3 regions of the Rhizobium sp. BK619 genome follow, and region 2 is predicted to be linked to each of the others. Evidence: riboswitches for the same ligand, from Rfam matches in the RefSeq annotation. Region 2 holds a riboswitch; each other region holds the start of a gene.
What was found. A riboswitch is a leader RNA that binds a small molecule or an ion and turns the genes downstream of it on or off. The one in region 2 is predicted to bind thiamine pyrophosphate.
Positions count from the first base shown of each region.

Region 1: it holds a riboswitch for thiamine pyrophosphate, as region 2 does, so the genes downstream of both, FHX14_RS33355 (HMP/thiamine-binding protein) here and thiC (phosphomethylpyrimidine synthase ThiC) in region 2, are expected to answer to the same signal.
Region 3: it holds a riboswitch for thiamine pyrophosphate, as region 2 does, so the genes downstream of both, thiC (phosphomethylpyrimidine synthase ThiC) here and thiC (phosphomethylpyrimidine synthase ThiC) in region 2, are expected to answer to the same signal.

Region 1 covers NZ_JACIBH010000002.1:355,125-364,917, forward strand. Annotated here, with positions in the region: gene FHX14_RS05080 (acyltransferase) at 1-485, opposite strand, end outside; gene FHX14_RS05085 (ABC transporter substrate-binding protein) at 553-1,563, opposite strand; gene FHX14_RS05090 (ABC transporter ATP-binding protein) at 1,627-2,439, opposite strand; gene FHX14_RS05095 (ABC transporter permease) at 2,436-3,242, opposite strand; partial or broken gene FHX14_RS33355 (HMP/thiamine-binding protein) at 3,254-3,370, opposite strand; TPP riboswitch at 3,361-3,474, opposite strand; gene soxR (redox-sensitive transcriptional activator SoxR) at 3,830-4,306, shown strand; gene FHX14_RS05110 (SDR family oxidoreductase) at 4,376-5,146, shown strand; gene FHX14_RS05115 (metalloregulator ArsR/SmtB family transcription factor) at 5,250-5,591, shown strand; gene FHX14_RS05120 (LysR family transcriptional regulator) at 5,682-6,575, shown strand; gene FHX14_RS05125 (formate dehydrogenase subunit gamma) at 6,710-7,189, shown strand; gene FHX14_RS05130 (NADH-quinone oxidoreductase subunit NuoF) at 7,186-8,742, shown strand; gene fdhF (formate dehydrogenase subunit alpha) at 8,905-9,793, shown strand, end outside.
Region 2 covers NZ_JACIBH010000015.1:202,047-211,839, reverse strand. Annotated here, with positions in the region: gene FHX14_RS27165 (hypothetical protein) at 466-1,026, opposite strand; gene FHX14_RS27160 (transcriptional regulator) at 1,154-1,813, opposite strand; gene FHX14_RS27155 (thiamine phosphate synthase) at 2,676-3,281, opposite strand; gene FHX14_RS27150 (thiazole synthase) at 3,278-4,051, opposite strand; gene thiS (sulfur carrier protein ThiS) at 4,053-4,250, opposite strand; gene thiO (glycine oxidase ThiO) at 4,247-5,233, opposite strand; gene thiC (phosphomethylpyrimidine synthase ThiC) at 5,236-7,068, opposite strand; TPP riboswitch at 7,168-7,300, opposite strand; gene FHX14_RS27130 (aspartate 1-decarboxylase) at 7,373-7,837, opposite strand; gene FHX14_RS27125 (beta-ketoacyl-ACP synthase III) at 7,868-8,854, opposite strand; gene FHX14_RS27120 (adenosylmethionine--8-amino-7-oxononanoate transaminase) at 8,854-9,793, opposite strand, start outside.
Region 3 covers NZ_JACIBH010000014.1:234,309-244,101, forward strand. Annotated here, with positions in the region: gene FHX14_RS26035 (MFS transporter) at 80-1,354, shown strand; gene FHX14_RS26040 (hydantoinase B/oxoprolinase family protein) at 1,448-5,095, shown strand; gene FHX14_RS26045 (GNAT family N-acetyltransferase) at 5,210-5,656, opposite strand; TPP riboswitch at 5,791-5,921, shown strand; gene thiC (phosphomethylpyrimidine synthase ThiC) at 6,015-7,841, shown strand; gene thiO (glycine oxidase ThiO) at 7,843-8,793, shown strand; gene thiS (sulfur carrier protein ThiS) at 8,812-9,009, shown strand; gene FHX14_RS26065 (thiazole synthase) at 9,012-9,785, shown strand.

The DNA of each region.
Region 1 (9,793 bases), on a different contig from region 2:
ACCGGCAGGAGCACATAGCTGGTGACCTCGAAGGGAATGGACCAGAGGGGTCCGTCGGCTTCGACCGGAAAAAACGTGCGCCAATGCCACTGGCTCATGAACAGCAGCCCGGAGACGTAGCGAAGTGTAAGCTCCGGCGTCAGCGGCAGGGCAAGCAGTGTCAGGCTGAGGACGAAGCTGACGGTGGCGGCCACCCAGAAGCCCGGCGCGATGCGCGCCGCCCTGCGGATCGTGTAATGGCGGAGGCTCGGCATCTCGCCGCCGCCGTCGAGCGCGCGCCAGAAGGGATGAGCAAGAAGAAAGCCGCTGAGCACGAAGAAGATGGCAACGCCGAAATTGCCGAAGCGGAGGATCTGCGCAGCCGTTCCCAGGTCGTCGGGAATTCTGCGCATATCCAGCCGGAGCGCGAGATGGTGGGCAAGCACCAGCAGACAAGCCGTCGCGCGCAGAAAGTCCGCTCCGGCCAATCTCTCCTGCTGTCGCATCCTGTCCCTCGCCTTATAGCTCAAGACTTTGCCGCGGAACACCGCGGCGGGCAAGGCCAGGGCTGGCTCAGGCCAGCAGGTCGTTGGTATAATAGGTGGAAAAGTCCGGCTTCTCCTTGAGTGCGGCGCCATTCGCATCGACCAGGATGCCGTTCTCGACCAGGAAGCCGCCGATAGCATCGGCCTTGGCCGGATCGAGGGTGCCGATCACACCGGCCTCGGATTTCAGGAAGTGTCCTTCGATCAGTGCCTTCTGCGAAGCTTTCACCAATTCGGCGTTCATCAGCGCGCCGTTGCTCTCTGCTATCAGCAGCGCACAGGCTTCGTCGGGATGATCGACGGAATAGGCATAACCCTTTCGCGTCGCCTGAATGAAAGCGCGGGCATTTTCCCGATTGGACGAGAGATAGGTGTCGCTGGAGACGATGACCGTGGTCTGCTCGTCGGGAATGCCATAGTCGGAATAGTGGAAGCGGGCGATCTTCCGGTTTTCCAGCTCGGCGGCGACGCCTTCCCAGGTATAGATCTCCAGGGTGAAATCGATCGAGCCATTGTCCAGCGCCTCGTAGGCGGAGGTGCCGAGCGTGACGGTCTTGACCTCTCCTTTGCCGCCATCATTGCGGATCATCGCGGAGATCAGCGCGCTCTCCCAGGTGCCGCCGAAGCCGCCATAGGTCTTGCCGTCGAGATCTCTGGGGCTCTTGATGTCGTCGCGTCCGCCCTTGAAGATCAGGCGCGCTGTTTCGGTCTGGACGACGCCGTAGACCATCTTCACGTCACCGCCGCCGGCGCGCTGCGTGATGGCCTCGATCTCGCTGCTGATGCCGAAGTCGGCGACGCCGTTCGAGACCAGCGTTCCGGCACTCGTATCGGCATAGGGTAGAATGTCGACATCGAGGCCAGCGGCGGCATAAAAACCCTTCGCCTTGGCGACATAGATACCGATGTGGTTGGTGTTGGGCGTCCAATCGAGCGCGATGCGAGCCTTTGCGGGCGCCGACTGGGCGAAGGCCGGGCGGCCGGCAAGGCCTGCCGCGATGGCGGCGAGAATCGTCTGGCGACGGGTGAGAAGCAGCATGATGACCTCCTCAGGTCTCTAGAGCATGGTGCCGAAAGTGTGCGCGGTTTTCGGCGTCATGCTCTAACTCTTTAAATCAGAACAGGATTCAGATTTTGGGCCGATGGGCCTAAGATCATCCTGTTCTAGCGGATGAAGCAGGGTTTGCAGGATTTCGGTTTCGATCGCCTGGGCCGCCGGCGAGCCGAGATCGGCAAGGCTTCGCGGGCGGGGCAGGGGAACGTGGAATTCGCGGATGATACGCGCCGGGCGGGCCGAAAGCACATAGATGCGGTCGGAGAGGAACACGGCCTCGCGGACATCATGGGTGATCAGCAGCGCCGTCCAGCGGTGTTCGGTCCACATGCCCTGCAGCCATTCCTGGATCTGCGTGCGGGTCAGCGCGTCGAGCGCGCCGAAAGGCTCGTCGAGCAGCAGCATGTCCTGGGTCTGAACGACGGTGCGCAGCAGGGCGGCACGCTGGCGCATGCCGCCTGATAGTTCGGAGGGATAATGATGTTCGAAACCGGCAAGGCCGAAGCGATCGAACAGCGGCGCCACGGCGGCGCGGGCCGCCCGGCGGCTCATGCCCCGCACCTCGAGGCCGAGTGCCGCATTGTCGATGATCCGGCGCCAGGGCATCAGCGCATCGCGTTGCGGCATGAAGGCGAAAGTATGCGGCGCCCCTTCCAGCGGCGCACCCTTGAAAAGCACGCTGCCGGCATCGGGTCGAAGCGCCTGTGTCAGCAATCGCAGCACCGTCGATTTCCCGGAGCCGGACGGGCCGACAATCGAAACGAATTCGCCGTTGGCGACGCTGAGCGAAATATCGCCGAGCACCTGCATGCCGTCGAAGGACTTGGAGATATTGCGCAGCTCAACCATCTTGTCGCTCATCGGCGCCGCTCCGCGGTGGGCTGCCAGGGCATGAGGAGGCGCTGGATGACGAGCGTCAGGCCGAACAGGCAGAGGGTCAGCACGGCGCTGACGACGACGGCGGCGAGCACGAGATCGGGACGGAAATTGTTCTTGGCGTTGAGGATATAAATGCCGAGGCCGCTCGCGGCGCCGGCATATTCGGCAAAGATCGCGCCGACGACGGCATAGGTGATTGAGATTCTCAGGCCGGCGAAGAAATAGGGCAGCGCCGAGGGAAGCCGTGCCAGGCGGAAAACGCGCCAGCGGCTCGCCTTCATCGAATGCAGCAATTCGGCGATGTCGCGGTCGGTCGATTCATAGCCTTGCAGCAGGGCGACGAGCAGCGGGAAGAAGGTGACGAGCGCCACCAGCAGGATCTTCGGCAAAAGGCCGAAACCGAACCATAAAACGACGAGCGGCGCGATCGCCACAAGCGGCAGGGTCTGGCTGGCGATGAAGATCGGCAGCAGTGCCCGGCGCATGAAAGGCATGAAATCCATGAGGATCGACGCGGCGAAGGCGAAGGCAAGCGACAGCGCGAAACCGCCGAGTGTCGCACCAAGCGTCGGCCAGGTGTTTGATATCAGCGCCTCACGGTTCAGCCAGCCCTGGATGACGATGCGCGAAGGCGCCGGCAGGATGGAAGGCTTGATGCCGGAAAGATCGACATAGAGTTCCCATGCTGCCAAAAAGGCGCAGCCCGCGAGCAAGGCGGGTAACCCCCGGTAGAGAGCGGCGCGGAGCGCGGCAAGGCGCGAATCCGATGGTTGCGGCGATGTCATCAGCGTTTGATTTCGGTCTCGATGTCCAGCCGGTCGCGATAGGGATCGAGCGCCTTGACGGCTTCGCGAATGATGCCGACGACATTGCCGGACATCGGATAAAGTGACACTTTTGCGCCTGAGAACATCTGAACCTCGCTCCGCTGGCATTACCCAGATCAGCTTTGAAGGGTCCAGAGGCTTGCGCCTCACATCTCAGCCCCGGCAATACGGAGCTCCCCTGTTATTTCGGCGGAAACTATCACCCGGGTTTTCTTCCCGCAACCGCAAATTTGCGAACCCGTCCGCACGGTCGGAATAGCTCTAGAACAGGATGATTTTAGGCCCGGTTGGCCTAAAATCTGAATCCTGTTCTCAATTAAAGAGTTAGAGCATGATGTCGCCCGAAAACCGCGCACACTTTTCGGCATCATGCTCTAATGTGAGGGAAACATCCGAGCGGGATCCCGCTCGGATGTTCCTCGGTGGGCCCGTACCTGCCGGGAACGGGACCGCAGCTTGCTGCCTCAGGCGGCAATATCGATCGGGCTTTACGACCGCAGAAGCAATGGATATAAAACCTCAACCAATATTGAGGTCAAGAGGCGATGGATGGTATTTCGGCAACCCCGCTCGGCAAGCTGCTGACTGTCGGCGAAGTGGCGGAACGCAGTGGTCTTGCCGTCTCGGCGCTGCATTTTTACGAGACCAAGGGTTTGATCTCGAGCATCCGCTCCCGCGGTAACCAGCGACGCTATGGGCGCGATGTGCTGCGCCGTCTCGGCATCATCAAAGTTGCACAGCGTGTCGGCATTCCGCTTTCGGAAATCCAGGCGGCGTTCCAGTCCCTGCCGCAGGGGCGCACGCCGACGGTCGCCGATTGGCAGACGCTGTCGGCGCGATGGAAGGACGATCTCGACGCACGAATCAATCGGCTCAGTCTGCTGCGCGACCGCCTGACCGGCTGCATCGGCTGCGGCTGCCTGTCGATCGAAAGCTGTCCGCTGCGCAATCCCTGCGATCGGCTCGGCAAGGAAGGGCCGGGTGCGCGGCTTCTGGAGACCGAAAACGAGCTCGTTGTTTAGTCCTGCCTTTCTTTCGGTCGGTGTGCTCATATGTTAAGGGCAAGTGACGCAACCGAGGAGGACGGCTTCGTGTTTCATCCCAGACTGTTCGAAAATCGCAATGTCGTCGTCACCGGCGCCGGCCGCGGCATCGGCCTCGAAGTCGCTCGGCAGTTTCTGGATTGCGGCGCGAAGGTGATCGTCCATACCGGGCGCAAGCCGGGGCGGGACCTGCCGGATTTCCTGCTGACGGCTGAATCGGAAAGACGGGCGCTGCTGCTGCATGCCGATTTTTCCGCCGCCGGCGGTGCGGCGCAATTTGCCGAAGATGTTCTCGCTTTCTTCGACAGGGTGCATGTGCTCGTCAACAATGCCGGCACCATGCTCGGCCGTTTTCCCGCTGCGACGCTGACGGATGCCGAATATGAGGCGGTCATACGGCTGAACCAGACCTCGGTGGTGGCGCTGACGCGCGCATTGCTGCCGGCATTGAAGGCGGCCGAGGGTGCTGCCGTCGTCAACACCGTTTCGATCTCGGCACTAACCGGCGGCAGCCCCGGCTCCTCGATCTATTCGGCCTCGAAGGCCTTCGTTGCGACCTATTCCAAGGCGCTTGCCCGCGAACTTGCCCCGGATGGCATCCGCGTCAACTGCGTCTCGCCGGGAACGATCGAAACGGATTTCCACGAGCGCTATTCCTCCAGAGAAAAGCTGGACCAGACCCAGAAATCCATCCCCCTGCAGCGGCTCGGCACGGCCGAGGATTGTGCTCCCGCCTATCTGTTCCTGGCGGCTCCCTTACTCTCGGGATACATTACCGGCCAGGTGATCGAGATCAATGGCGGACAGCTTATCTGCTGATTTACTTGGACCTTTTTTGGCATTTCATCACTATTGACCAATTCGTTTGTGCGAATATGCTATTGTTCTGATCTACCAAATCGCCTCCCTTCCGAGATATCGAATGCCGTTGCCTAAACCGGAGCCGGGGATGACCGGCCAGGACTTGCACATACTCGCTGGAAAAGCCCATGAAGCGAGCGATCTGCTGAAAGCTTTGGCGCATCACACCCGATTGCTGATCCTCTGCATCCTGGCGAAACAGGAGCGGACGGTCGGTGAAATCGAAAATATTCTCGGCATTCAGCAGGCGATGGTGTCGCAGCAGCTTGCGCGTTTGAGGCTCGAAGGCCTGGTCAATACGCGCCGTCAGGGCAGGCTGGTTTATTACAGTATCGGCAATGTCAGCGTGCTTGCCTTCCTCGAATCGCTGTTCGATCTTTTTCCCGCTGCGGAAAACTGTTAAAGCGCGTCGCCTTAACTTGATTCATTCCCTTGCGGAGCACGGTTGCTGTGTCGAAGATGAGGCCGGACGCGAAATGTCGCGGGAGACCGGATGATCGACAAGCTGGAATTCTTCATCGCCCTTGCCAATGAAAAGCATTTCGGCCGCGCTGCGGAGGAGTGCGGGATTTCGCAGCCGACGCTTTCGGCCGCGATCCGCCAGCTCGAGGATCAGCTCGGAGTCATGCTGGTGCAGCGCGGTTCGCGTTTTCAAGGGTTGACGCCGGAGGGGCAGCGCGTGCTCGAATGGGCCCGGCGCATCGTCGGTGACGCCCGCACCATGCGCGAGGAGATGCGCGCCGCCCGCCGCGGTCTTTCCGGCCACATTCGCCTTGCCGCCATTCCGACGGCGCTCGCCATGCTTTCGCGCATCACCACGCCCTTTCAGGAACGGCATCCCGGCGTCACCTTCTCGATCGTCTCGCGCAATTCGCTGCAGGTGCTGAGCATGCTCGAAAACCTCGAAATCGATGCCGGCATCACCTATCTCGAAAACGAGCCGCTCGGCCGTGTCACCAGTGTTCCGCTCTATGCCGAGCGCTATCATCTGATCACGGCCGCCGGCAGCCCGCTCTCCGATCGCGACAATGTGACCTGGAAGGAAGTCGGCGATCTTCGGCTTTGTCTATTGACCGCCGACATGCAGAACCGCCGAATTATCAATCGGCACCTGACCGAAGCCGGTGCCACGGTGCATCCGACGCTCGAATCCAATTCGATGATCGTGCTGTTCTCGCATGTTCGAACCGGCCGCTGGGCGAGCATCATGCCGCGCAATGTCGCCAAATCTTTTGGTTTTCCGGTGGAAATCCGGATGATTCCGATCGTCGAGCCGGAGGCGCATCACCTGGTCGGGCTTGTGGCACCCTATCGCGAGCCCTTCACGCCGCTCGTCTCGGCCTTGCTGCACGAAGCCAGAGTGCTCGTGCAGGATGAGGAACTTTGATAGGAAAAACCTATCAACCGACGTGATAGCTTTATTGATCGCCGGCGGCTTCCTTGAGATGCTGTCGGCGGAATAGCACTCGGGCTGGAGGAGGCCGCCATTCCGCAACGAGCAAGCCGTCGGGAGGGCTGCGTATGACCATTCATATCGCCGAAGGCGATATTGCCGCGCGCACTCGTGCGATCATTGCCGATCTTCGCTTCCTCGAAGGGCCGCTGCTTCCCATTCTGCACGAGGTTCAGGACGAATTCGGTTATGTGCCGCAGGAAGCCGTGCCCGTGATCGCGGAGGAACTGAACCTCTCCCGCGCCGAGGTGCATGGCGTCGTGACTTTCTATCACGATTACCGCGACCATCCGGCCGGCCGGCATGTGCTGAAGCTCTGTCGCGCCGAGGCCTGTCAGTCGATGGGCGGCGATGCGCTGGCCGAGCGCGTCAAGACGCTGCTCGGCATCGATTTTCACCAGACGACGCTCGACGGCAGCGTGACGCTGGAGCCGGTCTATTGTCTCGGGCTCTGCGCCTGCGCCCCGTCGGCGATGCTCGACGGCGAGGTCTATGGCCGGGTTGACGATCAGCTGGCGGCGGAACTCGTTGCGGAGGCACGCCGATGAGCATCAAGATTTATGTTCCGCGCGATGCCGCTGCGCTGGCGCTCGGGGCCGAAAAGGTGGCAAAGGCGATTGCCCAGGAGATCGCCGCCCGCGGCCTCGATGTCGACATCGTGCGCAACGGCTCGCGCGGAATGTTCTGGCTGGAACCGCTTGTCGAGGTCGAGGTCGCCGGCAAACGCGTCGGTTACGGACCGGTGAAGGCAAGGGATATACCGGCATTGTTCGACGCCGGGATGATGACCGGCGGCGATCAGCCGCTCTGTCTCGGGGAGGTTGAAGACCTCCCGTTCCTGAAGGAACAGACCCGCCTGACCTTTGCCCGCTGCGGCATCACCGATCCGCTGTCGCTTGCCGACTACGAATCGCATGGCGGTCTTGCCGGCCTTCGCCGGGCCGTTTCGATGACATCCGCCGAAGTCGTCAAGGAAGTCACCGATTCCGGCCTGCGCGGGCGCGGCGGCGCCGGCTTTCCCACTGGGATCAAGTGGAAGACTGTTCTCGATGCTGCCGGGGACCGCAAATATATCGTCTGCAATGCCGATGAGGGTGACAGCGGCACCTTTGCCGACCGGATGATCATGGAGGGTGATCCCTTCGTGCTGATCGAGGGCATGGCGATAGCCGGCCTCGCCACCGGAGCGACCAAAGGCTACGTCTACACCCGTTCGGAATATCCGCATGCCATCGCGGCAATGACCGCGGCCGTCGGCATCGCGCGGCAGGCCGGGATACTCGGCCTATCGGTGCTCGGCTCGGGCCGCGCCTTCGATATCGAGGTGCGCACCGGCGCCGGCGCCTATGTCTGCGGCGAGGAGACGGCTCTGCTGAACAGCCTCGAAGGCAAGCGCGGCGTCGTGCGCGCCAAGCCGCCGCTGCCGGCGCATAAAGGGCTGTTTGACTGTCCGACCGTCATCAACAATGTGATCTCGCTTGCCTCCGTGCCTGTCATCATGGAGAAAGGTGCCGCCTTTTACCGCGATTTCGGCATGGGCCGCTCGCGTGGCACCATCCCGCTGCAGATCGCCGGCAATGTCAAATATGCCGGTCTTTACGAAACGGCCTTCGGTCTTTCACTCGGCGATATCGTCGACCGGATCGGCGGCGGCACGGCGACGGGCCGGCCGGTCAAGGCCGTGCAGGTCGGCGGACCGCTTGGGGCCTATTTCCCGCGGGCACTGTTCGACACGCCGTTCGACTACGAAGCTTTCGCCGCCAAAGACGGGCTGATCGGCCATGCCGGCCTCGTCGTCTTCGACGACAGCGCCGATATGCTGAAGCAGGCGCGCTTCGCCATGGAATTCTGCGCCGTCGAAAGCTGCGGCAAGTGCACGCCCTGCCGCATCGGCTCGACGCGTGGCGTCGAGACGGCCGAGAAGATCGCCCATGGCATCGAACCGGAGAAGAACCGGGCGCTGCTCGCCGATCTCTGCAACACGATGAAATTCGGCTCGCTCTGTGCGCTCGGCGGTTTCACGCCTTATCCGGTGATGAGCGCCATGACGCATTTCCCGGAAGATTTTTCGCCGGCGCCGATCGCGGAGGCGGCTGAGTGATGGTTTTTTATTCGAAGTTGCCCCTCACCCTAACCCTCTCCCCGCTTGCGGGGGTCCGAAGGACGGGTCGAGACGCGTGGCTCGACCCCGGGCGGTGCCGGCAGGCGGATGAGGGGCATCCCTCGACACAACCGACACAGAAATCTAGCGGAGGAGCAAGCCATGTCTCTCATCCATGAAATCGACTACGGCACTCCCGCTTCGACATCCGAGGTGATGGTGACGGTCACCATCGATGGGCAGCAGATCAGCGTCCCCGAGGGCACCTCGATCATGCGCGCTTCGATGGAGGCCGGCATCGAGGTGCCGAAGCTCTGCGCCACCGACATGATCGATGCCTTCGGTTCCTGCCGGCTCTGTCTCGTCGAGATCGAGGGCCGCAACGGTACGCCTGCCTCCTGCACGACGCCTGTGGCGGCCAACATGGTGGTGCACACGCAGACGGGGCGGTTGAAGGATATTCGCCGCGGCGTGATGGAGCTTTATATTTCCGACCACCCGCTCGACTGTCTGACCTGCGCGGCCAACGGCGATTGCGAATTGCAGGACATGGCGGGCGCCGTCGGCCTGCGCGACGTGCGCTATGGCTATGACGGCGACAATCATGTCAGGGCGCGCAACAATGGCGAGATCAATCTGAAATGGACGCCGAAGGACGAGTCCAATCCCTATTTCACCTTCGACCCCTCGAAATGCATCGTCTGTTCGCGCTGCGTGCGTGCCTGCGAAGAGGTGCAGGGCACCTTCGCGCTGACGATCGAGGGGCGCGGTTTCGGCTCCAAGGTTTCCTCGGGTGCACATGAAGCCTTCATCGATTCCGAATGTGTCTCCTGCGGGGCCTGCGTCCAGGCCTGCCCGACGGCGACGCTGACGGAAAAGTCGGTGATCGAGATCGGCCAACCCGAACATTCGGCCATCACCACCTGCGCCTATTGCGGCGTCGGCTGTTCCTTCAAGGCGGAAATGCGCGGCGAGGAGCTGGTGCGCATGGTGCCGTGGAAGGACGGCCAGGCCAATCGCGGCCACTCCTGCGTCAAGGGCCGTTTCGCTT
Region 2 (9,793 bases):
AAGCAACATCGAACAGGGATTGCCACTCATCCTTCAGGGTGATCACCCCTGACGGAGCCAGGTGAACGGAGCGGGAATCCCATTTGCATTAAGAGCCGATCTTGAGTTTGGCCCCGTTCTCCCGAGCCCGAGCCCGTCGAAAGCGGGATAGTGGTGCAGCCGAGCGGCGACCGCGTGTGAGGTTGTACAGGTCCGATGACGGGCGCGGATAAACGCCATGGGCTCAGACCGTGGATCCGCCGACAAAGGGGAAGTTCAATGCTATCCGAATTGACAAAAATCCTGATGCGATGGGCCACGAACCGGCACCGCTAATTTTGATCAGCCGGAATTCGAGTGTAGGCGCAGGTTGCCGCTTGTGGGCGCCTCGTTCGGCCAGAAGCTGCTTTTTCGGCCGAGCTTAAAAACGATGTGTGTTCGACCCGCTGCTCCAAGCCAGCGGTCCGGAGATGGATAAGGGCACATTCAGTGCTCGAACCGCTCCAGCATCCTCTTCAGTTGTGCATTCTGCAGCCGAAGCTTGCGCGCCAAGCGCTCCCGTAGCAGCCTGATTTCTTCGTCGAGGCAAATCGCATCGTCAAAAAAAGTGGGGACGGCTGGAGACGGTGGGAAGACGACCTCAACTCTTTCCGTTTTCTTAGCCCGTCTGCTGCGCTTTGGCGTTGCACTTTCGTCGGTCGGCGAGGGCTTTGGCGCGTCGTATGGGGCTTTATCGGCGTCCTTCGAAAAAGCAGGATCAGCCGCTTCAACGAGCCGGGCGCCTCCGATATCTACCGTGTCATCAACGCTGCTTGTAGCCTCGGAATGATCTTGGTCCGCTAACACCGCCTCGTGTTGATTGTAAGTGACGGGAGCTTCGTCGGCAAGACGCTCCACGGAGTTCGGCCCGTTGTCGCCGATCGTTTCCGTTGGCCGACCGGTGGTCAAGGCTACTTCCGGCTTCACCTCATCGGTCGAGGGTTGTTCTTGCCTCTGCTGCCGTCGGCGTGACACCAGCCGAGTAAGCAGTTTCCATGGAGACGCCATTTATTCGACCTCGATTTCTACCGCATGCAAGACTGCGAGCAAAAGCGTTGGCGGCGGGATAGCCGCGCCACAATGATCGTCCTAATAAACATGAGAATGCGGCCAGCGCTTGGTCGAATGCTGCCAATCAACCGAGGTTGAGCCGCTTTCGCAAGTCAGCATTTTCAGCACGAAGCTTCTCCGCCAGCAGCTTGCGCAGTTTCTGATTTTCCTCTTCCAGCTGCAGAAGATCCGCAAACTCGTCAACTGCCGCCACCGACGGTTCAGTCGCTGTCTGCACCGCCCTCGGAGCACGTTTATTAGGCGCACGTCTGGCGCTTGTCGCACCGTCGTCAGACTTTGCTTTACGTCCTCTCTTCTGCTTACCGGCTGTGGCATTCGAAGCCGCTGCCGATTGCACAGAAATGGCTGCTGAGGCCGTTTCAGGCACCACCTTCTTGGCGCGAGGTTTGCGCACCTTCTTCGGTACATCAGGCGCCGCGGCGGCCGGCGTGTCAGCTTTGGTCATCGTATCGTTTTCGTCGGCCATTATGGTCTCCTGTAAAGCCGATGCATTTGTCTCCTGCTCGATCGGCAGTGTCAACAACGGCCCTGCCTGCTCTCCAGGTAAAAGCATCGCGTCGCTGCTAGCGCGAGGCGCTGCCGAAAGAAATGGCATTGCCTCGTCTTGCAGATCTTGCGCAACGGACTTGAGATCCATGTCTCCCCAGATCGAGTTCGGGTTGGAATTGGCTTTTCGCCGTCCGGATTTGTATTCGACGGCAAAGCTGCGCTGGACTTTTTTCACGTGGGAGCCTTGGTTATGTGCGATGACGTTTCGGCGACGTCTTCAGCGTCGCAACATGCCCCTGCAAATAGCGACTACCGCGCCACCGGTCTAGCCCTGCGTCGCGGCCGGCCGCATGGTGACAGGAACCCGATACCGTCCAGAAGGTAGGACACAGCCATCGATCGCCGATGGTGCGGACAACTTTCTGATTACCTCCGCGGAAAGGTGATTGATGATGCGCGAATGGAGGTTAGCGTAAGTTGCGCCTTGATCGGCGGCACGTTCCAGGCGCGGAGAATTCTCCAATTCGCGTCCGCGGTCCAACATCAAGCCCCTCGCGAAGGCGACGGCGTTTCCAGTGGTCCAGGTCGTCTCGCCTGCCATGGCGAAGCGACCCTCTTCCCACTTCAGATCGATGACGACCTTGTCGATGACGCCGCCGAATTCGAACGGTCCCTTGTACTGCTCGGACGCAGCCTCTCCCGAGGCTCTTCGACGTCGAAACTCTCGGTCGCGCTGTTGCGGCCGGGACACGTGCTGAAGTGGGCATTGCCGACTCAGTTTCATTCACGAGCAGATGTCATCGAGAATGAGCACGGTCGCGCTATTTGCAGCGGACCGGCGAAGCTATCAGCGCCATGTGCCTGCGCCCCTATCAGCGCTTGTGGCCGCCCTTGTCGCCGTGCCCGGACTTGGGCACGTGTTTCACCTCATGGCGTGCGTCGGCGGAGAGCGGTGCGAGACATTGATGACAACGATCGGATTCTTGTTGCCGGTCAACTCGTACATTCGGTCGTAAAAAATGCAAGGGCTCGACCGACCATCCGCTGTATACCCGTGTGAGCTGAGGGCGCGCCACGGCGTCGTGGTGGCACCTTCCCTAACGCCACGGTGTCGTGCGTTCGATCCATTCGCGCGTCCGCGCTTCGGGATCGGCATTCAAGGTGATGTCGGTGACAACGGCCGCGGTGTCAGCGCTCGCGTCGAATACGCCCTGTAGCCTGTCGACATTCAACCCTCCGATCACCACCAGCGGCAACGGTGCGACACGCCTCTTCCAGTCTGTGATCCGTTCCAGACCTTGGGGCGTCCATTTCATCTGCTTGAGAATGGTGGGATAGATCGGGCCGAGCGCCACATAGTCAGGTTTCGCAGCCAAAGCCGTTTCGAGCTCCGCCTCATCATGTGTGGAAAGACCGAGTTTCAGGCCGGCTCTGCGAATGGCATCAAGGTCGGCTTCCACAAGATCTTCCTGGCCCAGATGGATGAAATCGCATCCCTCGTCGATCGCCAGTTTCCAGTAGTCGTTGACAACCAGCTGGCAATTCGCCGCTGCGCAAACGGCCTTAGAACGACGGATTTCCTGGCGCAGGATCTCGTCCGGGCGATCCTTCACGCGCAGTTGCACCAGTTTGACGCCCAGCGGCACGAGACGTTCGACCCAGTCGGCGCTATCGACGATGAGATAGAAGGGGTCGAGCTTCATGAGAAAACTGCCCTTCCGATGACGGGCGTGGATGGAACGGCCATGTCACGTGGCTCCAGCGGTACGGCGCCATGCGCGAGGCGGCCGGCATCGATGGCAAGGGCGAAGGCCTCGGCGATGGCGGCGGGATCGCCTGCGCCGGCAACGGCGGTGTTGAGAAGAACGGCATCATAACCGTACTCCATGACGGCGGCAGCATGAGACGGGCGGCCGATGCCGGCATCGACGATGAGCGGCACATCCGGAAAATGCGCCCGGAATGCCCGCAGCGCCATCGGGTTCACCGGTCCCATGGCGGAGCCGATCGGCGCGCACCAGGGCATCAGGATGCGGCAGCCGGCTTCCAGCAGCCTTTCGGCGACGACGAGGTCGTCGGTCGTGTAAGGGAAGACCTGAAAGCCCTCGCCGGTCAGAATGCGAGCCGCCTCGACAAGGCCGAAGACGTCGGGCTGCAGCGTATCGTGATGGCCGATCACTTCCAGCTTGATCCAATCGGTGCCGAAGACTTCGCGCGCCATCTTCGCCGTCAGCACGGCCTCTTGCACGCTGTGACATCCGGCCGTATTCGGCAGCACGCGCACGCCAAGCTCGCGGATCAGCTCGATGAAGGCGCCGCCCGCTTTGCCGCCGACGGTTTCGCGGCGAAGCGAAACGGTGACAATCTCCGTCTTCGAGCGCCTCACCGCCTCTGCAAGGACAGCTGGAGACGGATAGCGGGCTGTTCCGAGCAGCAGGCGGGAGTGGACTTCAACATCATAAAGTTTCAGCATCTCAGCCTCCTTGCATGGGTGAGAGAATTTCGATGCGGTCGCGTTCGCCGAGCTTGAAATCGGCGCGGTCCTCGCGGTGCACCAACTCGCCGTTCACCGCGGTTGCCAGCCATCCGCCTTCGTAGTCCAGAGCGAGAAGAAGATCTGCGAGCGTCGTGGCCGCGACCTCCTGTTCCTCGCCATTGATGATGAAGGTCATGACGCTCTCCTTACCGATTTCTTGCCTTCTTCAAGAAGAAGCCGCGCCACCTCGCCTGCCATGGCCGGCGCCAGCAGAAAACCGTGGCGGTAGAGGCCATTGACATGAAAGGTGCGCCCCTCCTGCGTCACACGCGGCAGATTGTCGGGATAAGCCGGCCGAACGCCCGCGCCGGTTTCCGTAACCCTTGCCTCGCCGAACACAGGATTGAGCGTGTAGGCGGCATTCAGCAACTCCATCAGCGAACGCGCGGTAATCGGGCCGGTATCATCACTTTCGATCATCGTCGCCCCGATCATGAAGCGATGTCTTTCGCGCGGCACGATATAGATCGGGTGGCGCGGATGCAGCAGGCGAACGGGACGAGAGAGCGTTATCTCGCGCGTTTCGACGCAGAGCATCTCTCCGCGAACGCCGCGCAATCCGGGCAGCTGGCCGATCTGGGCAGCTCCGGTGCAGTCGATCACCCGATCATAATGGGCAACGTCAGCATTGTGCGTGACGCCGAATGTCAGACGCATGCGTGCTTCCTCGAGCCCGGAGGCCAGCCCCGAGAGTGCCTGTCGCGGATCGAGATGCGCTTCATGTCGAAAGAATAGTGCGCTACGGAAACGGCCTGCGAGATCAGGTTCGAGAGCCGCGATCGCCTGCTCGTCCAGCCATTCCCATCCGCCCGTCCGTCGGGAAAAGCGGTCAAGTTCGCCGGCATCGCGCCCGGCCGCCACGACAAGTGTTCCCCGGCGATGGACATGGCCGGGCAATGCCGCCTCCCACCAATCGGCGGCAAGACGGCCGAGCGCCAGTACCGGCTCCTCTGCGCTTTCCCGTTCGCACCATGGCGCCAGCATGCCACCGGCAAAGCCGGAAGCGCCGGCCCCGACCTTGTCGGCATGTTCAGTGACACTGACCCGGAGACCGTGCCGGTAGAGCTGCCAGGCAACGGTGAGGCCGGCAACGCCGGCCCCCTTGACGAGAATGTGCATCGTCATTCTCCGGTTGGCGTTTTCGCCGCTTCGGCGACCGGCATGTAAAGATCGCCGCCATTGCGGTATTTGGCGGCCATGGCTTCCAGGCCCTCCTTCTGCGCTTCGGCGCGGATGTCGTGGGAAATCCGCATCGAGCAGAATTTCGGGCCGCACATGGAGCAGAAATGCGCCACCTTGTGCGCCTCCTTTGGCAGTGTCTCGTCATGCATCGAACGCGCCGTCTCCGGATCGAGCGAGAGGTTGAACTGGTCCTCCCAGCGGAACTCGAAACGGGCGCGCGACAGCGCGTCGTCACGCACCTGGGCCGCCGGATGGCCTTTGGCGAGATCGGCCGCATGTGCGGCGATCTTGTAGGTGATAACGCCCACCTTGACGTCGTTGCGGTCCGGCAGGCCGAGATGTTCCTTGGGCGTCACGTAGCAGAGCATGGCGGTACCGAACCAGCCGATCATCGCAGCCCCGATGCCGGACGTGATGTGGTCGTAGCCCGGCGCGATATCGGTGGTTAACGGTCCGAGCGTATAAAAGGGCGCCTCGCCGCAGACCGCAAGCTGCTTGTCCATGTTTTCCTTGATCTTGTGCATCGGCACATGGCCGGGACCTTCGATCATCACCTGGCAATCCTTCGCCCAGGCGATTTTCGTTAACTCGCCGAGCGTTTCCAGTTCCGCAAACTGCGCCGCATCATTGGCATCAGCGATCGATCCCGGGCGCAGGCCATCACCGAGCGAGAAGGAAACGTCGTAAGCGCGGCAGATGTCGCAGATCTCCTCGAAATGCTCGTAGAGAAAACTCTCCCTGTGGTGGTGCAGACACCACTTGGCCATGATCGAGCCGCCGCGGGAAACAATGCCGGTGACGCGGTTGACGGTGAACGGGATATAGGCGAGCCGCACGCCGGCATGGATGGTGAAGTAGTCGACACCCTGCTCGGCCTGCTCGATCAGCGTGTCGCGATAGACCTCCCAGGTGAGGTCCTCGGCAATGCCGTTTACCTTTTCGAGTGCCTGGTAGAGCGGCACGGTGCCGATCGGCACGGGCGAATTGCGGATGATCCAGTCGCGGATGTTGTGAATGTTGCGGCCGGTCGACAGGTCCATGACCGTATCGGCGCCCCAGCGGATCGCCCAGACCATCTTCTCGACCTCCTCCGCCATCGACGAAGTGACGGCGGAATTGCCGATATTGGCATTGATCTTCACCAGGAAATTCCGGCCGATGATCATCGGTTCGGATTCGGGATGGTTGATATTGGCGGGAATGATTGCCCGGCCTTCCGCGACTTCGCGCCGAACGAATTCCGGCGTCACGAAATCCGGCACATGGGCGCCGAAACTTTCGCCGTCGCGGATGAGCGGCTCGCTGGCCGCCTGCCGGCCGAGGTTCTCGCGGATGGCAACGAATTCCATCTCCGGCGTGATGATCCCGGCTCGCGCATAGGCGAGCTGGGTGACGGCCCTGCCCGCCTTTGCCTTGAAAGGCTGGTTGCGGATCGGGAATTCCGGCGTCAGGTGGCTGCCGGACACGAAGCCGTTGTCCTCCGGCCTGACGATGCGGCCCTCATAGGCCTCGACATCGCCGCGGGCGACAATCCAGCTTTCGCGCAGGCGCGGCAGGCCGGCATCGATACTGATCGCGGCGCCTTCTACCGTATAGGGACCAGAGGAATCGTAGACGGTGACCGGCGGTTCGCCGGAGGTCGGATGCAATGCGATCTGACGCATCGGCACGCGGATGTCCGGGTGGATCGTTCCAGCTTTGAGGACTTTCGTGGAGGCGGGAAGCGGGCCGGTAGTGACGACCGGGGTGAGCTTGGTGGTTGCGATATTCATGGTTCGAGGCTCCAAGGTTTGACGTTTGGAGACCCAGTTCCAGAGTTGGAATGATGGAAGAACACGTCGGAATCCGAAGAACGGAATCCCGCCCTCGCCGCCGCAGCGCTCGCACCGTCCCTACGCCAGTATGAACTGGATCAGGTTCAACGGGTCACTGCGCCTCGGCCGGCCAAAGCCGATCCGACCAGCAGTATCTCAGCCCCTTGGCGGGACCCCCCTGGTGAATAGGTTTAAGCTATTGTGAGAAATGGTGCTCCGTCAAGCCCTGGGGCACCATTCCAGAACCCAATTCCCAACCGCGTTACGAAGATCGGCTCGATGTCAGTGCCGCTGGAAATCCGTAGTCATTATTGGCAAGTTCGGTGGTAACCGACATGTCGGGAGAGCCGTCCGCTCGGCGAAAGACCTCGTAAGTAATTCTGTCGACAATCTCATTGCCGGCGCCGAACACCAAGACGCGCGGCCGCAGCTTTATGATCTCATCGAACTCGCAAAAGACGCTGGATGCGATAATAATCTCATCGCCTTGCTGGCATGTGCGAGCGGCCGCACCGTTGAGAATGCAGCACTTGCAGCCGGGATCACCATAGAGCACGTAAGTGCTGATTCTGGCCCCGGACATCTTGTTCCAGATTTCCACATATTCCAGCGGTTTCAGGCCGACCTCCCGGCAGAAGTCCGCGTCGATGGTAATCGACCCATGGTAGTTCAGCTTTGAGGCCGTCACTCGAATGCCATGCAGCTTCGCGCCCACGTATTTTTCCAATTTGTGCTCCTTCCAGATTCGACATTGTGGTTACATGCGACAGACCGCAGCGCCGCCCATGAGGCCAGCCCCGGCGGCAGTCAGCAACAGTGCCTCGCCCTCCGCGAAACGCCGCTCGGCATTGGCTATCGAGAGGGAAAGCGGGATGGTGGCGGCGGACGAATTCCCGAAGCGCTCGATCGTGCGGATGGTTTTTTCCGGCGCGATGCCGAGGTTGCCCGAGACGGCGTCGAATATGCGCGCGTTGGCCTGGTGCGGCACGAACTGGTCGACATCCGATGCGGCAATCCCCGCCTCTTCAAGCGCCCGCTTCGAGGTTTCGGTCATCAGGGCGACGGCGCGGGAGAAGACGTCACGGCCGTCCTGCATAGTCATCAGGAAATCCTCGGGCCTTAGCTCAGGAGAGAATGGCCGGTTGCTGCCGCCAGCGGGAATGTTGATCAGGCCATAGCCGCTACCATCCGATGCGAGATCGGCGGCAAGGAGGCCGCTTCGCCCGTTCGTGCTCGGCGCCAGCACGACGGCGCCGGCCGCGTCCGCAAACAGCACTGCACTTGCCCGCTCGGCGGGATTGATGCGGCGGCTGAGGATATTGGCGGCGACCACCAGCACGGCGCGGCCATGGGCGCGGACGAAACCATCCGCCAGGGTGAGTGCGTAGAGAAAGCCCGAACAGGCGCCGGCCAGATCGATCGCGCCGGACCGTTCGAGGCCCAACCGGTGGGCCAGCAGCGGCGCCGAGGGCGGCATGAGATGGTCCGGCGTCGAGGTCGCAAGCAGCGTCAGCGCGATCTCGCTTTGGGCAATTGCAGCATCGTCGAGCGCAATTCGTCCGGCTTTCGCGGCAAGGCCGCTCAGGGTCTCGCCGTCTTCGGCCCAGTGGCGTGTGCGGATGCCGGTGCGGCGTTCTATCCAGCCTGTTTCGAGACCCAGGCGCGCCTCGATCTCGGCATTGTCGACACGCCGCGCCGGCACGGCATGCCCGAAGCCAACCATGCGGGAGGAGCGGCCAGACATCAGCCCACACTCCCAAGAACGATCGAGGCGACATCGTCGATGGCGTCATAGGCGCGGCCGAGCTCGTCCGCCGTCACGCAATAGGGTGGCATCAGGTAGATGACATTGCCGAGCGGACGGATCAGCAGCCCACGCTCACGGAACAACCGCCGCATGCGCGGGCCGGCCTCGGCGAGATAACCGCTCGCGGGTGCGACGAGGTCGAGCGCAGCAATCGTCCCGGCCTGCCGGATATTGGAGAAGCGCGTATCGCCCTCAAATCGCCGGAGCTTCTGACGATGCAGCGCTTCGAGATTTTCGATCCGTTCAACGACCGGTTCGTGGCGCCAGATGTTGAGATTGGCGACAGCGGCTGCGCAAGCGATCGGGTTCGCTGTATAGGAGCTGGAATGGAAGAAGGTCTTGCGCCTGTCGGTGGAGAGGTGGGCGTCGAAGATATCGCTGGTGCAGAGAGTGGCTGCGAGCGGCAGGGCGCCGCCGGTCAACCCCTTGGACGTGCACAGGATATCGGGTGTGATGCCGGCCTGCTCGGAGGCGAACATCGTCGCCGTCCGGCCCCAGCCGGTCATTACTTCATCGGCGATCAGCAGACAGCCATGTCGTTCGGCGATTTCCTTGAGCCCGGCAAGCACCCCGGCATCATAGATCTTCATGCCGCCCGCCCCCAGCACCAGAGGCTCGATCACAAGGGCTGCGACGCGGCCCGAACGGCAGAAGCTCTCGAACATATCAAGCGACTGCTGCTCATGACCTGTTTGCGGGAAGGCGAGCCGGTCGACGCCGAAGAGCAACGGTTCATAGGCGGCATTAAACACGCAGCGTTCGCCGATTGACATCGTGCCGATCGTGTCGCCGTGATAGCTTTGCTCCATCACCACGATCCGGTCGCGTGGTCTGCCGATGTTGTGGAAGTAGCCGAGCGCCATTTTGAGAGCCACC
Region 3 (9,793 bases), on a different contig from region 2:
ATGGAGCAATGACACCCGCCAATAAAAACTGGGAAAACCGCGGGATAATGACAGACTCAAGAACGAAAAGGGGAATAGCATGACAGACAATTTCGCAGTCTCCACGCGCCACGAGCAGCGCGGTTGGTATGGTGAACTGACGCAACCGGGGAGGCGCACGTTTTGGGCTTGCTTTTCCGGATACGCGCTGGATGCCTTCGACGTCCAGATTTACAGTCTCGCAATACCGGCGATCATTGCCACGCTGGCGATTTCCAACACTGATGTCGGCATCATCGCCACGGTGACGCTTCTTGCGTCCGCGCTGGGTGGATGGTTTGCCGGCATTCTCGCCGACCGGTTCGGGCGGGTGCGCACATTGCAGATCACCGTGATCTGGTTCGCCGTGTTCACCTTCTTCAGCGGTTTTGCACAGAATTTCGAGCAGCTTCTCGTATGCCGTGCACTGATGGGGCTTGGTTTCGGTGGCGAATGGTCGGCCGGCGCGGTGCTGATGGCCGAAGTCATTGCGGCAAAGCATCGCGGCAAAGCGGTCGGCATGGTCCAGAGTGCTTGGTCCGTCGGCTGGGGCGCAGCCGTTTTGCTGTCGACCGTCCTGTTCAGCCTGATGCCGCAGGAGGAGGCTTGGCGCGGGCTGTTCTGGGCTGGGCTCGCACCGGCCATTCTCGCCATCATCGTGCGCCGGTTCATCCAGGAACCCGAGGTGTACATCACCTCGCGGAAAAACCTGAAAGCCTCTGGCGAGGTTGTGCGCATTACCGAAATCTTCGCCCCCTCGATGATCGGCCGCACCATGCTGCTGTCGTTGATGACCACCGGTGCGCAAGGCGGCTATTATGCGATCGCTACCTGGCTCCCGAGCTTTCTGAAGTCAGAACGGCAATTGAGTGTCATAGGCAGCGGCGGCTATCTCGCCGTCATCATCGTCGGTTCATTCTTCGGTTATGTCACGGGCGCCTATTTGTCCGACATCATCGGCCGCCGCAAAAAGTTCATGTTGTTCGCCATCGGCGCGATGGTGACCGTCGTGGTCTACACCTACTTGCCGATCAACAATACGCTGATGCTGTTTCTCGGTTTTCCGCTAGGCTTCTTCGCTTCCGGCATCTTCGCCGGAATGGGAGCCTTTCTCACGGAGAATTTCCCAACCCGCACTCGCGCGGCGGGCCAGGGCTTCACCTATAATTTCGGTCGCGGCGTCGCCGCCTTAAACCCGACGCTGGTCGGCATTGCGACGGCTTCCATGCCGCTTGGCAAGGCGATAGCCATTTTCGCGGTTATCGCATACATGCTGGTCATCGTCGCAGCTTTCGCGCTGCCCGAAACGAAGGGCAAGGAACTGGCGGCCGACTGATCCTATCGGTGGACTGCGGCAAGCCGCTGCAGTCCACTCTTCTTCCACGATCAAAGAAACAAGGACCGTGCATTTCGCGCGGATGGATGAGTCATGAGTCAATCACATTGGGATTTCTGGATCGATCGCGGCGGCACGTTTACCGATGTCATCGGACGCGATCCCGCAGGCCAGTTGCACGCCCGCAAGATGCTTTCCGAAAATCCGAGTGCCTACCGGGACGCAGCTGTTGCCGGCATCAGAGCTTTGATGAAGCTCGATGCCAATGACCCGATACCAGTTGGTGCAATCGGCGAGGTCCGCATGGGAACCACGGTTGCGACCAATGCCCTGCTGGAGCGCAAAGGAGAGCCAACGGCTCTCATGACCACTCGCGGCTTCCGCGACGCGTTGGAGATCGGCTATCAGGCGCGACCCGATATTTTCGCCAAACATATCGTCAAACCCGACCTTCTCTATGGCTTCGTCGCCGAAATCGACGAGCGGGTTCTCGCCGACGGCGAGGTCGAGAAGGAGTTGAACGAAACGGAAGTCCGCAAAGCCCTCGAAGAGATCATCGCCCGCGGGTTCAAATCCCTCGCTATCGTCTTGATGCATGCCTATCGCTACCCTGCCCACGAGCGGGCAATTGCCGCGATCGCCCGCGGAATGGATTTTTCGCAGATTTCGGTCAGTCATGAGGTTTCGCCGCTGGTCAAATTCGTCGGTCGCGGAGACACGACGGTCGTCGACGCCTATCTGTCGCCGATCCTTCGCCGCTATGTGGCGCAGGTGGCTGAAGAACTGGATCTCGAGCGAACTGGAGCCCGGTTGATCTTCATGACATCCGCCGGCGGATTGACCGCCGCCAGTCTGTTCCAGGGCAAGGACGCCATTCTGTCGGGACCTGCCGGTGGCGTGGTCGCGCTAGCCCAGACCGGCGCGGAGGCCGGTTTCGCAAAAGTGATCGGCTTCGACATGGGGGGCACTTCGACGGACGTTGCGCATTTCGCTGGAGAATATGAGCGGACGTTCGAAACCCAGGTCGCCGGCGTGCGGATGCGTGCACCGATGATGCAGATCCATACCGTCGCTGCCGGCGGCGGCTCGCTTCTGCGCTACGACGGTGCGCGTTTCCGCGTCGGCCCTGAATCCGCCGGCGCCAACCCTGGACCGAAAGGCTATCGCAAAGGCGGCCCGCTTGCCGTCACGGATGCCAATATCATGGTCGGCAAACTCATTCCTGACATGTTCCCGGCGATCTTCGGCGAAAACCAGGATCAACCCCTGGACTATCCCGCGGTCAAGGCTGCCTTCGATGAACTCGCCGCGGAAATCGGCGATGGGCGCAGCGGCGAGGAAGTGGCCGACGGGTTCCTCAAGATCACCGTCGCGAACATGGCAGAAGCCGTGAAGAAGATCTCCATCGCGCGCGGATATGATGTCAGCGGTTATGCGTTGAATGCGTTTGGTGGGGCCAGCGGCCAGCACGCATGCATGGTCGCCGATGCGCTCGGCATGACCAAGGTGCTTGTCCACCCCTTTTCCGGCCTGCTTTCCGCCTACGGCATGGGGCTTGCCGAAATCCGCGCCATGCGCCAGGTCTCACTCGATCTCCCTCTGTCTGCGGACAACATTGACGCAATCGCTGCGGCTGCTCAGCCCTTGTCCGAGGAAGCAATCCGGGAGGTCGGCGAACAAGGGGTCGACGCCAAGGAAATCGCCGTCAATCTGCGGCTCCTTATCCGCTATGCCGGTGCCGACGCTGCGCTGGAAATCAGTGCTGCCCGCATCGAAGCAGAAAAAGGCGAGATCACCATCAGCGACTTCAACGGCGATACCCTGAAAAGGAGATTCGATGCCGCGCATGAATCTCGCTTCGGATTTGTCGACCACAACAAGCCGCTGATCGTCGAAACGCTCGTCACCGAGGCAGTCGGAGGCGGACGGCACGTCGAGTTGTTGGCAGACCCGGTCGCACACGCTATCGATCCACAGCCCTTAGCCCAAACACGGTTCTTTTCCGAGGGGGAATGGCACGACGCCCCCATCTATCGGCGTGAGAAGCTTTCCTCTGGTCAGAGGATCACCGGTCCGGCCCTGTTGATCGAACCCAATCAGACCATTACCGTCGAGAACGGATGGACGGCCACGCTGACAGCGCGGGACCACATCGTACTCGAACGCAGAGCCGCCAAATTGCGGTCGGCTGCTCTCGGGACTGGCGCCGATCCGGTCATGCTTGAGATATTCAACAACCTCTTCATGTCGATTGCGGAGCAGATGGGCTTCACGCTGCAGAACACGGCCTCCTCCGTCAACATCAAGGAGCGCCTCGACTTCTCCTGTGCGGTCTTCGATCGCCATGGCGCGCTTGTCGCCAATGCGCCTCACGTTCCCGTACATCTCGGATCGATGGACCGGTCGGTGGAAGCGATCATCGCGGGCAACCCGATCATCCACCCTGGAGACGTCTTTGCCATCAACGCGCCCTATAATGGTGGCACGCACCTGCCCGATATCACCGTCTGCACTCCGATCTTCGACCACGCGGTGCAGAACATCCTGTTCTGGGTCGCATCCCGTGGCCATCACGCCGATATTGGTGGCACCGCTCCGGGATCAATGTCGCCGAACGCCCGGACCATCGACGAGGAGGGCGTTTATATCGACAATTTCAAGCTCGTCGACCAGGGCCGGTTTCGGGAGACGGAACTGACCCAATTGCTGACGAAAGCACCCTACCCTGTTCGCAATCCCGATCAGAACGTCGCGGACCTCAGGGCCCAGATCGCCGCCAATCAGAAGGGTGCCGACGAATTGCGAAAGATGGTGGCGGAATTCGGCCTCGATGTCGTGGAGGCCTATATGGGATATGTGCAGGACAATGCTGCGGAAAGCGTCCGCCGGTTGATCGCCCGTCTCGATGATGCCGAGTTCACCTATCCGATGGACCAAGGATGCGCGATAAAGGTCCGCGTCAGCATCGATCGTGTAAAACGCGAGGCTACTGTTGACTTTACCGGGACATCGGGGCAGCAGCCGGACAATTTCAATGCGCCCGAACCGATCACGCGTGCGGCAGTCCTTTATGTCTTCCGTGTTCTGGTGGAAGACCGTATCCCGATGAATGCTGGCTGCTTGCGGCCAATCAGAATCATCGTCCCTGAAGGGTCGATGCTTGCTCCCCGCCGCCCTGCAGCGGTCGTCGCTGGAAACGTCGAGGTGAGCCAGGCCGTCACCAATTGTCTCTTCGGCGCGCTCGGGATGTTGTCCTCGTCGCAAGGCACGATGAACAATCTGACCTTCGGTGATGAGGCGCACCAGTATTACGAAACGCTTTGCTCGGGCGCGCCGGCGGGCGAAGGTTTTGCCGGCGCTGCCGGTGTCCATTCCCACATGACGAATTCACGCCTAACCGATCCGGAAATCCTCGAATTGCGCTTTCCCGTCGTGCTTGAGGATTTCCACATACGTGGAGGTTCGGGGGGCAGAGGTCGCTGGAATGGGGGAGACGGCACCAGCCGCACGATCCGTTTTCGGCGCGCGATGGACTGCGCGATCCTGTCCGGCCATCGTATCGTGAGGCCGTTTGGGCTCGCTGGCGGGGAAGCGGGAGAAACAGGCGAAAACCGTATTCGCCGCCTCGACCGACAAATCGAAATCCTTCCGGGGTGCGCACAGACGCGACTTCGCGACGGAGAGGCAATCACGATCATCACTCCGACAGGGGGGGGCTATGGAGTTCCCAGCAGCAGGTGAGGCTTGACACACACGAGGTGCGGGGTCCCGCGCCGATCGACCCGACGCCAGCTGACGAGGCTCGAATTCTTCCGCTTGCCCTCAAGCTATGGCAAACCAATACAGCCCTAACCGCTACGCACTCGATTTGGAGTAGAGGCCGAGGTTGCTGCCGATGGCGAACCCGCAGCGCTGATAAAATGTCGACAACGCACCTTCTCGCTGCGAGACCAACCAGACGCTGTTGCATCCCTCGGCCTTTGCTGTTTCGAAAACTGCTGATAGCAGCGCGGTCCCTATTCCCGCGCCTTGGGCTTCGGGCAGCACCGACAGCTCATCAAGATAAACGACCGGACCGGCATGGCGGCGCTGTCGTATGCCCAGCGCGATCCCCAGTACCTTGCCTTCGTCAAAGGCCGCAAGCGCAATGGATTTCGGCGTTTCAAGCACGGTGTTTACATTTTCAAACGCCGCTTCAAGCGACCAGTTCTCGTTCCACGGAGGTCCCGAATAGGCACTGACCAGCACACTGGCGGCGCCATGGAGATGTTCTAGCGTAAGACGTTCAATCCGAAACGACATAAATCCACCTGACGTTGAGTGAGTTGACATTTGCCGCAGTTCGATCGGTAACGCAACAGGCTCGAGACAGACGATCTACGGAAACGACAAAGCTGTAAGCTTGACACAACCAGCGACCGCGCTTTACGACTGTCGGCATTCACCAGGGGAGTCCCGCAAGGGGCTGAGATACTGCTGGACAATAAGGCTTAGCCTGTTGTGGCGCAGTGACCCGTTGAACCTGATCCAGTTCATACTGGCGTAGGGACGGTGCAAGCGCTCGAAGGCTGCGGATTCACGCGTGGAATCCGTGCCGGCGTCTTTCCATCATTCCGGCTGATTGACTGGGTCTCCAACTTACAACTTGGAGCCTCAAACCATGACCATTGCCGTAGAGAATCTCACCCCGACCGTCACCACCGGCCCGCTGCCGGCATCGCGGAAGATCCACATTCCGGGAGATATCCATGGCGATATCCGCGTGCCGATGCGCGAAATCAGCGTCCATCCGACCGCCGGCGAACCGCCTGTCATCGTCTATGATTCCTCCGGCCCTTACACGATCGAAGGTGCGGAGATCCGCATCGAGCAGGGCCTTTTCCCACTGCGCCGCGACTGGGTGCTGGCCCACGGCGACGTCGAAGCCTATGACGGCCGCCATGTCCGCCCCGAAGATAACGGCTTTGTCAGCGGCGACCGGCTGACGCCGGAATTTCCGGGGCGGCGCAGGCCGCTGCGCGCCAAGGACGGCAAAGCCGTCACCCAGCTCGCCTATGCACGGGCCGGCGTCATCACGCCGGAGATGGAGTTTGTGGCCATTCGCGAGAATCTCGGCCGCAAGGCGAAGGCCGAAGCCCTGGTGCGTGACGGCGAGAGCTTCGGCGCCGATATTCCCGATCACGTGACGCCGGAATTCGTCCGCCGGGAGGTCGCCGCCGGCCGGGCGATCATCCCGGCCAACATCAACCATCCCGAAAGCGAACCGATGATCATCGGCCGGAACTTTCTGGTGAAGATCAACGCCAATATCGGCAACTCCGCCGTCACCTCATCGATGGCTGAGGAAGTCGAGAAGATGGTCTGGGCTGCCCGCTGGGGCGCCGATACGGTGATGGATCTGTCGACCGGCCGCAACATCCACAATATCCGCGAATGGATCATCCGCAATTCGCCGCTGCCGATCGGCACGGTGCCGCTCTACCAGGCGCTGGAAAAGGTTGGCGGCATCGCCGAAGACCTCACCTGGGAGATCTATCGCGATACGCTGATCGAGCAGGCCGAACAGGGCATCGACTATTTCACCATCCATGCCGGTGTCCGGCTGCATTACATCCCGCTCACCGTCAATCGCGTCACCGGCATCGTCTCGCGCGGCGGTTCGATCATGGCCAAGTGGTGTCTGCATCATCACCGCGAAAGCTTCCTCTACGAGCATTTCGAGGAAATCTGCGATATCTGCCGGGCCTATGACGTCTCCTTCTCGCTCGGCGACGGCCTTCGCCCCGGCTCGATCGCCGATGCCAATGATGCGGCGCAATTTGCCGAACTCGAAACGCTGGGCGAGTTGACGAAAATCGCCTGGGCCAGGGATTGCCAGGTGATGATCGAGGGACCTGGCCATGTGCCGATGCATAAGATCAAGGAAAACATGGACAAGCAGCTCGCCGTCTGCGGCGAGGCGCCCTTCTACACGCTCGGACCGCTGACGACGGATATCGCGCCGGGCTACGATCACATCACCTCCGGCATCGGCGCGGCGATGATCGGCTGGTTCGGCACGGCCATGCTCTGCTACGTCACCCCGAAAGAACATCTTGGCCTGCCCGATCGCAACGACGTCAAGACCGGCGTCATCACCTACAAGATCGCCGCCCATGCCGCCGACCTTGCCAAGGGGCACCCGGCCGCCCGCCTGCGCGACGACGCCCTGTCGCGGGCGCGCTTCGAATTCCGTTGGGAAGACCAGTTCAACCTGTCGCTCGACCCCGACACCGCCCGCAGCTTCCATGACGAGACCCTGCCGAAGGAAGCGCACAAGGTGGCGCATTTCTGTTCGATGTGCGGCCCGAAATTCTGCTCGATGCGCATATCGCACGACATCCGCGCCGAAGTGCAAAAGGAAGGGCTGGATGCGATGGCGGCGAAATACCGTGAGGGCGGCGATCTCTATATGCCGATCGATACCCACGCCAACGGGGCGGAATGACATGCGCGTGCTTGTGAAAGGGGCCGGCGTCGCCGGCCTCACCGTCGCCCGCGAATTGCATGCCCGTGGTGCCGATGTGACGGTCTTCGATCCTCATCCGGACTTCGCTCATGCCGCCTCCTGGCTCGCCGGCGGCATGCTGGCGCCCTGGTGCGAGCGGGAAAGTGCCGATGAGGCGGTGCTGACGCGTGGTCTCGATGCCGCCGACCGCTGGGAAGCGATCCTGCCGGGCAGCGTCGTCCGCAACGGCACGCTGGTCGTTGCCTCGACGCGCGACCATGGCGAGCTGAAGCGGTTTGCCAGCCGCACGACCGGTTACGAATGGGTGGAAGAGGATGATATCGCCGCCCTCGAGCCCATGCTCGCCACCCGTTTCAGGCACGGCCTGTTCTTCCCACGCGAAGCGCATCTGGACCCGCGTCAGGCGTTGCGCGGATTGAAAGAACAACTGTCGGCAAACGGCATCACCTTTACCGACACGGATCCGAGCGAAGACGATTTCTCCGATATTGTCGACTGCACAGGTGCTGCCCGCATCGGGCAAGAGCGCGATCTGCGCGGCGTGCGGGGCGAAATGCTCTATCTCCATACCGATGAGGTCAGCCTCGCCCGACCCGTCCGCCTGCTGCATCCGCGTTTTCCCGTCTATATCGTCCCCCGCGGCAACGGGTTTTTCATGGTCGGCGCGACGATGATCGAAACCGATGCCGACGGCCCGATCACCGCACGTTCGCTGATGGAACTGCTGAACACGGCCTATGCGCTGCACCCGGCCTTTGCCGATGCCGCCGTCGTCGAAACCGGCGCGGGCATCCGCCCTGCCCTGCCCGACAATCTTCCGCGCGTCGTGCGGGAGGGGAAGGTCGTCGTTTTCAACGGTCTTTATCGCCACGGTTTTCTGCTGGCGCCAACCATGGCGGCCGAGGCCGCCGATCTCGTTTTTTCCAAATAGCCGAAGAAAGGAACACCGATGCAGCTGATCATCAATGGCGAGGCCCAGACAATCGCCGCCACCACGCTTTCGCAGCTTCTGGCCGCACTCGATTACGAGGGCGACTGGCTGGCGACCGCCGTCAACGGCGAACTGGTTCATCGCGAGGATCGCGACGAGCATATGCTGACCGACAATGACAGGATCGAAATCCTGACCCCGATGCAGGGAGGCTGAGCATGCTTGATCTTTACGGAAGCCAGATCGCCTCACGCCTTCTCCTTGGAACAGCGCGTTATCCCTCGCCGGCGATCCTGACCGAAGCCATCACGCGCTCCAAAACCGAGATCGTCACCGTGTCGCTGCGCCGCGAAATGGCCGGCGGGCGTAACGGCGGCGCTTTCTTCGACATGATCCGTGCGCTCGGCGTTCACGTTCTTCCCAACACGGCCGGCTGCCATGGCGTGTCCGAGGCGGTGCTGACGGCGAAGATGGCCCGCGAAGTGTTTCGCACCGATTGGATCAAGCTGGAGGTGATCGGCAATCACGACACGCTGCAGCCGGATGTCTTCGCGCTCGTGGAAGCAGCCCGCATCCTGACCGGCGAAGGCTTTCAGGTCTTTCCTTATACGACGGACGATCCGGTCGTCGCCGAGCGTCTCATCGACGCCGGATGCCAGGTGCTGATGCCCTGGTGCGCGCCGATCGGATCTGCGGCGGGACCACAAAATCTTTCAGCCCTTCGATCGATGCGGGCGCATTTTCCCGATGTGCCGCTGATCGTCGATGCCGGCATCGGCCGGCCTTCGCATGCGGCTATCGTCATGGAGCTCGGTTTCGATGCCGTACTGCTGAACACCGCGGTTGCCGGCGCCGGCGACCCGGCCGCAATGGCGGAAGCCTTTGCCAAAGCAATCGATGCCGGCAGGCAGGCGTTCGGCGCCGGCATGCTGGAGCCACGCGACATGGCCGTGCCTTCGACGCCCGTAATCGGAAAGGCGGTGTTTGCATGAAGGTCGAG